2 regions of the Lactobacillus melliventris genome follow, and region 1 is predicted to be linked to the other one. Evidence: riboswitches for the same ligand, from Rfam matches in the RefSeq annotation. Region 1 holds a riboswitch; the other holds the start of a gene.
What was found. Region 1 has a riboswitch for lysine ahead of ACFQ32_RS10200 (ABC transporter substrate-binding protein/permease). Riboswitches for the same ligand answer to the same signal wherever they lie in the genome.
Positions count from the first base shown of each region.

Region 2: another riboswitch for lysine. It lies ahead of lysA (diaminopimelate decarboxylase); the one in region 1 lies ahead of ACFQ32_RS10200 (ABC transporter substrate-binding protein/permease).

Region 1 covers NZ_JBHTMT010000011.1:42,634-47,065, reverse strand. Annotated here, with positions in the region: gene ACFQ32_RS10205 (amino acid ABC transporter ATP-binding protein) at 1-483, opposite strand, end outside; gene ACFQ32_RS10200 (ABC transporter substrate-binding protein/permease) at 483-2,108, opposite strand; lysine riboswitch at 2,218-2,394, opposite strand; gene ACFQ32_RS10195 (DNA-3-methyladenine glycosylase) at 2,523-3,155, opposite strand; gene ACFQ32_RS10190 (DUF488 domain-containing protein) at 3,200-3,559, shown strand; gene ACFQ32_RS10185 (TerC family protein) at 3,554-4,333, opposite strand.
Region 2 covers NZ_JBHTMT010000002.1:139,621-144,052, forward strand. Annotated here, with positions in the region: gene dapF (diaminopimelate epimerase) at 1-429, opposite strand, end outside; gene ACFQ32_RS03385 (aspartate kinase) at 447-1,799, opposite strand; lysine riboswitch at 2,079-2,257, shown strand; gene lysA (diaminopimelate decarboxylase) at 2,343-3,656, shown strand; gene dapD (2,3,4,5-tetrahydropyridine-2,6-dicarboxylate N-acetyltransferase) at 3,666-4,376, shown strand; gene ACFQ32_RS03400 (N-acetyldiaminopimelate deacetylase) at 4,381-4,432, shown strand, end outside.

The sequences.
Region 1 (4,432 bases):
ATCCATGCAGATAGCACGGGCAATCGCAACCCGTTGTTGTTGGCCACCTGAAAGCTGGCTGGGACGAGCATTAACGTATTGCTCCATGCCCACCTTTTTCAGATTGGCCAGCGCAATTTGGCGGGCTTCGTCTTTTGACCGTTTTAATACCAACTCTTGACCGACCATACAATTAGCTAAAACGTTCTTGTTTTCAAACAAATCGAATTGTTGGAAAACCATGCCGACTTTGGCTCGATAAATATTGCGGTTGTAGTTTGGTGCCAGGACATTTTCACCATGAAAATCAACCTCGCCGGCGGTAGGCTCTTCTAGTAGGTTAATGCAACGCAAAGTAGTTGATTTACCGCCACCTGAAGGACCGATAATGGTGGCAATTTCACCTTTATTAATGTCAAAAGAGATATCTTTTAACACTTGGTGTTCACCGAATGTTTTCTTGATGTGCTTTAAACTTAAAATAGTTTCGTTTGTTTCAGTCATTAGTTCTTAGCCTCCATGTCTTTTGGTGTGCCCACTTGAACTTGGTTTGCCATTAAGTTGTAATTCTTACTTCCTTGGAGGTGTTTTTCAATTAAGTTGAATATTCTCGTGATGGTAAAGGTCAAGATGAGGTAGATAGCAGAAATTGTCAGGTAAGTTGGGAAGAACTTGAATGTCTGACTAGCAACAGTTGAACCAACGAAGAACAACTCTGATACGGAGATAATACTTAGAACAGAAGTATCCTTGATGTTAACAATAAATTCGTTAGTAATTGAAGGTAGGCAATTCTTGATTGCCTGTGGCAAAATAATATGCCACATTCTTTGATTATGAGTCATTCCCAAAGCACTGGCTGCTTCAAACTGACCTTCGGGTGTAGAAATAATACCTCCGCGAATAATTTCGGCTAAATATGCACCCGTATTGATGGAAACAATGATTAGTGCGGCGACGGTTCTGTCAATATTCAGGTGCCAGAATTGGGCAATACCATAGTAAATCACAGCTGCTTGCACCATCATTGGCGTACCCCGGAAGACTTCGATGTAAACCGAAAGTAGCCAGTTCACAAACTTGAGCAGCCATCTTTTACCGGTAGTAGTTGGTGTAGGAATGGTTCTGACGATACCAACTGCCAGACCGATAAAGAAACCTGCAACAGTACCAACTGAGGCCAGAAGCAGCGTCATGCCGATACCATTTAAGATCATGCCGCCATATTGGCGCCACATTGATACTAACCACGGTTCTGACTTAGTCTTTTTGCCTTTTTTGTCATTATCAGTTTTAGGCTGCTGCTTAACAGCTTCAGTCATTAGCTTAGTTCTTTTTGCTTGAGGAATAGTAGCTAATATTTGGTTAACACTCTTAAGCAGAGCTTTGTTGGGCTTAGCGATTCCGATGGCAGTGACAGACTCATCTTTTGTGGCGTGGAAACCAGCCATTTTGCTGACAGGAATTGACTTAATGTCAGGATCAACCATCTTAAAGGAAGTTGATTCAGTGTCCTCGGCAACATAGCCATCAATAGTACCGGAGATTAAACTTTGCCGCATTGCCGCAAAATCACGCATAGCCGGTTGACGCTTAGCGCCCTTTAACTGCTTGATCAGGTCATAGTGGAAAGTGCCTTGTTGCGCCGTTAATTTTGCACCCTTAAAGTCGGTTAGTTTCTTAGCGTTAGCGTATCTGCTATTAATCTTGGTAATTACCACAAAAGTACTGTTTCTATAAGGCTGAGAGAAATTAATGGCTTTTTCACGCTCAGCTGTAGGGCTCATGCCGGCAATAATCAAATCAGCTTTGCCGCTGGTTAGAGCAGGCAGTAAACCATCCCATTCGGTCTTAACTACTTCAACTTTTCGATGCAATTTTTGCCCAATAATTTTGGCAATTTTAACATCATAGCCATTGGCGAATTCTTTTGAACCCTCAATAGGTACAGCACCGTTAGCATCATTTGTTTGTGTCCAATTGTAAGGCTGGTAATTAGCTTCCATGGCTACTTTTAATGTGCCCTCATCTTTTTGGGCAGCAGCTTCAGTAAGACTAAAATTAGCTGCTATGCTCAAACAAGTGAATAAGGCAACTAGGGTAGCCAACCACTTAAATCTTGACTTCATTTTGAAAACCTCCACAAAATATGTTTCAAATAAAGCCAATACAATAAAAGCGTAAACAAAAACCTCGCTGTTAATCAAAACAACGAGGTTCATAATCTATTTTTAAAACAAATCATATAGCGCTCCCTGGGGACTAACCAGGACAGTCTGCAAAATATTCTCTTGCAGCCCAACAAGAAAATTGAAACGAACAATATTCTTATTTCGGCGGTAATTCTTATCCTGAACTTCACAGTGTTCGCTCACTCAGATCAGTTTTGTAATAACCGCGACCTCTATTGCATTGGAAATTATTTAACTTAGAAAAATAATAGGCTATTAAAAGCAACTTGTCAATAATTTTATTTAAAAAATATTTTATAATTATCTCATTTATTTTCTTTTACTATTTTAAAAGACTTCGAAAAGCTACTGTTACTGCCAGCCATTGCCACTTTGGTAAGCTTTCTTTTTCATTCTGGAAACATACGGGTTGCCAGCTACATAGTAACGCAGTTTTTTATTGGCCCATTCTAGTTCAGACTGGCTAACACCGATTCTGGCACTGGTTTTAATTTCCTTAGCCAGCTTTTTGTGACTGTCATCTAAATCAATTTTAAAAGGGGAGTCAGTTAAGAGGTGTAAATTCCATTTTTTACTGTGAATGCCAAAAGCCTGCATCATTTTCGCGGGGCCATTAGTTAAAAGGACACCGTCTTTACCCCCGCGATTTTTAATCATCTGCGCTATGCCCCAAACTGGTTCAATAGCTCTGATTAAAACTCCTTGCGGCTCATTATATTCTTGCGTTGCAACATCAAAAAAGAAATATTGTCTTTGAGCATAAATATAGATGGTGCCGCCTTTGCGATAAAGACCTTCATTAGCTGGGCTGCGATGACCGCCGTATGAATGAGCTGCGCGATCTTTGACCCCTAAATATGCTTCCGCTTCTACAATGTAGCCACCCATAATATGTTCACCGTCATTGTATGTGAGGGGTCTGCCAATTAAATCTTTAGTAATAGTGGCGGTAGATTTATTAGTAAAATAAGTTGAGTAATTCATTTTTTCTTCCGTGTAGTAAACTTAAATTAAAAGGGGATATTAGCATGACAAAGATAAAATTAGTACGCATTTACGATCATGAGCAACCGCTCGGCTACCGCATTCTAGTTGACCGTCTGTGGCCACGAGGTAAAAGTAAAAAAGATGCAAATTTAGATGAATGGGCAAAAGAAATTGGTCCCAGCACCGAATTGCGTAAGTGGTTCAATCATGATGATACTAAATATTCTGAGTTTCGGCAAAAATACATAAATGAATTGGACCACAATCCTGTGACTGTCAATTTTATCGCCCAAGTTAAAGCTGAGCTTGCAAAACAAGATGTTCTTTTTCTTTATGGTGCAAAGAATAAAGAGCACAACCAGGCAGTTGTGCTCAAAGAATACGTTGATCAAAGACTATAATTTGCGTTTACTCTTTTTAACACGTAAAAAGTGAAAAGCAATAGTTAAAATTAGAATACTGAACACGATTAATGCAAAGGTCGTATTAGGTAATTCGTAGCTTAGAGGTGGCAAAGACAGCAACAGTTTAAAAGCAATGATGCCGATTAAAATATAAGCCATTGGCTGCAATTCAGGAATAATATCCATCAATTTGATGATGATTTCAGCGACGCCCCGCATGCACAAGATACCGATCATGCCGCCAATTAATACCACTACCGGATTACTGGAAACTGCTAGGGCAGCTAGCACTGAATCAATTGAAAAAACGATATCCATTGCTTCAATTGAAATAACGGTCCGCCAGAAAAGTGACAAAAAATGTTTGCCCTTTTTAGGGGTATGCTTAGTAATTTTTGCACTTTCAATCTTTGCGCTAGTGGCAGCCTTTTGGGGATGCCTTTGGTCGTAGAAAAACTTAAAGGAAAGATAGAAAAGATACAGACTGCCCGCTAATTTTATCTCCCAGAAATTGATTAAGTAAGTACCAATGCCAATCACGATAAAGCGAAAAATATATGCACCCCAAAGGCCATAGAATAATGACTTTTCCTGTTGTTTTTTATCAGGCAGAACCTTGGTTTGGGCTGCCAACACAACCGCATTGTCAACGGAAAGCAAGCATTCCATCAGAATCAGGGTTAAGATGGTGAGCCAATCTTTACCACTGGTTAACACGTGTATCCAGTTGCTGCCACTAAAAAAGGGAGCATACATTTTAAAAATTGTCATTTAAAGGCTCTTTTCTTTTTCAGATAAATTTTAATTACTGTATCGAAATTTAACAAGTAATAATTAGTGCTTGGGTAAAAAGCAAATAGAATAGCTTAA
Region 2 (4,432 bases), on a different contig from region 1:
TAGATTAGTAAAGGGGAGAGCAGCAGCTGCAAAACTGACAGGACTGATTTCAACACTGACTGCCTTAACCTTTGGCGCCCAATCTGGCTGACAGCTGACACGCAAATCGCTTTGGATAGTTTCAACTTTGAATGCTTCTTTATGGTATTTTTGTGCTAAATAGCGGCCGACTGTCCTTAACCCGTTACCACACATGGAAGCAAAAGAACCGTCAGCATTGACAACTTCCATTTTTCCTAGAGTTTGCGCATGGTCTGAATTGCTGACTACTAGTAAACCATCAGCACCATTAAGTAAGCCACTTTCCGGCTTAGTTATCTGCTGCGCCAAGTTGACTAATTCTCCCCTAGATAATGGTGTTTGAAATTGAGTTTGATCAAGTAGAAAAAACTTATTCTGTGAGCCGTGAACTTTTTGTAGTTGTATCATGAAAATTTCTCCTTAAATTAATTAAAAAACTGGTGATAAATTTCTTTAACAGCGGCAGCTGCGTCTGCCTTTTTGGTGCCTAGCATGATTGAAATGCGTGAAGCACCCTGGTTAATCATATGAATGGCAATATGCTTTTCTGCTAAAGGCAGAGTGATATTTTTCATTACACCAATCTTGTTGCGCATCCCTTCTCCAACCACCATAATGATGGCATAATCATCAATCCATTCTAGTTGATCAGGTTGAAGTGCTTTTTGAATTGCAAGACACATTTGCTGACGAATTTGTTTATCAAATTGCCTTTTATCAAAAATAACGGTCAAATCATCAATTCCTGATGGCATATGTTCATATGATATATTAAATTTATAGAATATTTGCAGTAATTTAAGTGTAAATCCCACTTCTTTATTTAGTAAATATTTATGTAAATATAATGCGGCAAAATGTCCAGAACTTGCCACACCTGTAATTGTACTTTGCGGGGTAAAACTATTTTGCGGGACAATCATTGTTCCTGGCAGTTCCGGATGATTAGTGTTTTTGACGTTTACGGGAATCCGGCCTTCAATTGCGGGAATAATGGCTTCATCATGGAAAACAGAAAATCCAGCATATGATAGCTCCCGCAACTCACGGTATGTCATAAACTTAATGGCACGGGGATGCGCAATAATTCTGGGGTCAGCTGCATAGATTGCATCTACATCCGTAAAGTTTTCATATAAATCTGCTTTAATTCCACGGGCCCAAATTGCTCCGGTAATATCTGATCCACCCCGAGAAAAGGTTGCTATTAAGCCATCTTGTGTAATGCCATAAAAGCCGGGGACGACTAATAAATCTGCAGTTTGTGCCCATTTTTGTAAATTTTCGTAAGTTTCTGGTAGAACTTGAGTATTGTTAGCATTACTAGTAACCATAAAGCCAGCTTCTGCGGGATCCAAAAAGCGAGCGGCTATATGGCGCTTTTGCAGAATTAAAGTTAAAAGCTGTGCACTAAGTTTTTCACCATGTGCTTTAAAACCCGCCATTAAAAAGTCCTCGTTTGGATAAGAAATTTGAGGCAGATTGAGTAATTCCTGTAACAGAGGCTTTACTAATTGCCCAGATATTTGAAAGTAGGTCGCGATATCCTGATACCTGGACCAAATTGCTTTTACCGTTGCACTATAATCTTGGTTATTAAGAACATTTTCTGCATACGTAATTAATAAATCTGTTACTTTAGTGTCGTTTTTAGACCTTTTGCCAGGAGCAGAAGTCACGATCACTTTACGAGCTGGATCAGCATTAATAATTTTTAAAACTTTTTGAAATTGTTCTCCGTCAGCTAGAGAACTACCACCAAATTTAACAACTTTCATGTTAATACCTTTCACAATTAAATTTAATTTAAGTAATTAGTATTGGATTTTAACATTAAAATTTTAATCTTCAACTGCAAAAGAAAGCTGCTATTCACTAAAGAAGCTGTTTTGCGTCACATTATTGCATTAAAATTTGCGCTAAAAGTGTTGATGATGATAGTGTTTGATAAGGGGAAAAATAACTAAATTTTAAAAACAAGATTTTTATTTAAAAAATTAAAAAGCAATTGTCAGTGAAAATGGTTGACAATCATATTAATTAATAATAATATTTTAATAAATCGAAGAGGTTGCAACCAACAAGAGTAGCTGGTGGAGTTTCTGCAAAAACTAAGAAACTAGTCAAAGGGGCGGTTGCCGAAGCATTAATTATTGCGGTAATTAATAAGCTGGGACGTAATCAAACAGGTTACGGACTGTCGCAATTTTATGTTCGCGGAGCGCTATCGACAAAATTGATACCAGATAATAACTTGAAGGACTCTTTTGTTAGGTACAACAAAAGAGCCTTTTTTATTTAACAAAAAGGGAGAGACTTAAATGACTGCTAATGATTATTATCAAACTAATACCCAGGGTCATTTGATAATTGGGGGAGTAGACGCTTTGGAACTGGCAAAGAAGTTTGGTACCCCCTTAGTTGTTTATGACGTCCAGAAAATCAAACGGCAATTTCAGGCTTTCCAAAATGCTTTTGAAAAAGAGCAGGTAGATTATGCCATTAGCTATGCCAGTAAAGCATTCGCTACGATGGCAATTTACCAGGTAATTAATAAACTGGGAGGGCACATTGACGTTGTTTCCGGCGGAGAATTATTTACTGCACTTAAAGCCGGTTTTCCCGCAGCAAAAATCAGTTTTCACGGTAATAATAAAACCCCAGATGAATTGTTAATGGCTGTCCAAAACCATGTGGGCGTGATTATTTTAGATAATTTTACTGAGATTAAACTGTTAAAAAGGATTTTAAAACAAACTAATACTTGCGTGCAGGTAATGTTGAGAGTAACTCCAGGGGTCTCTGCTCATACACATGAATATGACCAAACCGGTCAAGAGGACAGCAAATTTGGCTTTGACATTCGCTCGGGTCAGGCTGAGCAGGCGTTTTTGCAAGTTAAAGCTAACCCACAAATGGAATTAATTGGACTGCACGCACATATCGGTTCGCAAATTTTGGCAGCTGAGGGCTTTAAACTTGAAGTAGAGAAGTTGCTGAAGTTAGTGAACGATTGGAAACAAAAATATGATTACCAGCCGCGCGTTTTAAACTTAGGAGGCGGATTTGGTATTAGATATACCGCGCAGGATGATACTTTGACTGCTCAAACCTTCATCAGTCAAATAATGCAGACAGTTAAAAAGTGTGCGCAAGCAAGCCACTTAAAAATGCCGGCTATCTGGATTGAACCAGGACGTTCAATTGTCGGTGAAGCCGGCTATAATCTATATACTATCGGGGCACGCAAAGAAGTGCCGGGACTGCTGCCTTACGTGGCAGTCGATGGTGGTATGGGAGATAATATCAGACCAGCACTTTATCAAGCACAATATGAGGCAGTATTAGCAGAAAAGCCACATGCAGAACCTGTAGAAACGGTTAGACTTGCGGGACGTTATTGTGAATCTGGCGACATTATTATTAACAAATTGGCACTGCCTAAAAGCAAACCCGGAGATGTAATTGCGGTTTTAGCGACTGGTGCTTACGGCTATAGTATGGCAGCTAATTATAATCGTGTTCCCAGGCCAGCAGTTGTATTTGCAGAAAATGGGCAAGCACAAGTAGTGGTTACACGTGAAACTTATGCGGATATAGTTAGTCATGATCGCTTTTATCAAATGGAAGGATAAATTATAAATATGAAAAAAATGACGGCAACCGAAATCATTGACTTTATTGCTAATTCAACCAAAAAAACACCAGTTAAAGTTTATGTCAAAGGAAATTTGTCTCAATTAAACTGGCCAGCAGACTGCAAAACTTTTATTGAAAATCATACTGGGGTCGTTTTGGGAGACTGGCAAGTCTTGGAACCTTTTATAGCAAAAAACTCTGACAAATTTGCTGATTACCAAGTGGAAAATGTTAGTCGTAATTCTGCCATTCCGTTGCTAGATTTGAAAAATATTTCTGCCAGAATTGAACCGGGTGCCCTAATTCGTGAAAACGTTGAAATAGGCAAAAATGCGGTGATCATGATGGGGGCTGTCATTAATATTGGAGCAGAAATTGGCGAAAATGCCATGATTGATATGAATGCTGTTTTGGGCGGCCGAGCAATCGTTGGTGCGAACAGCCACATAGGAGCAGGAGCGGTAATTGCCGGAGTCGTGGAACCAGCCTCAGCACAACCTGTGAAAATTGGCAAGGATGTTTTAATTGGCGCCAATGCAGTAGTTTTAGAAGGAGTCCAAGTTGGTGACCATGCGGTAGTAGCTGCTGGAGCAGTAGTAACTAAGGATATACCTGTAAACAGTGTCGTTGCCGGAGTACCGGCAAAAATTATTAAAATGCGTGATCAAAAAACGGCTTCTAAGACAGGAATTGAGCCGGGATTAAGAAAGCTGTGAATTAATGTTAACTTCCGAGCAACTAATTAAAATTCGGCGTGACTTGCATCAGATTC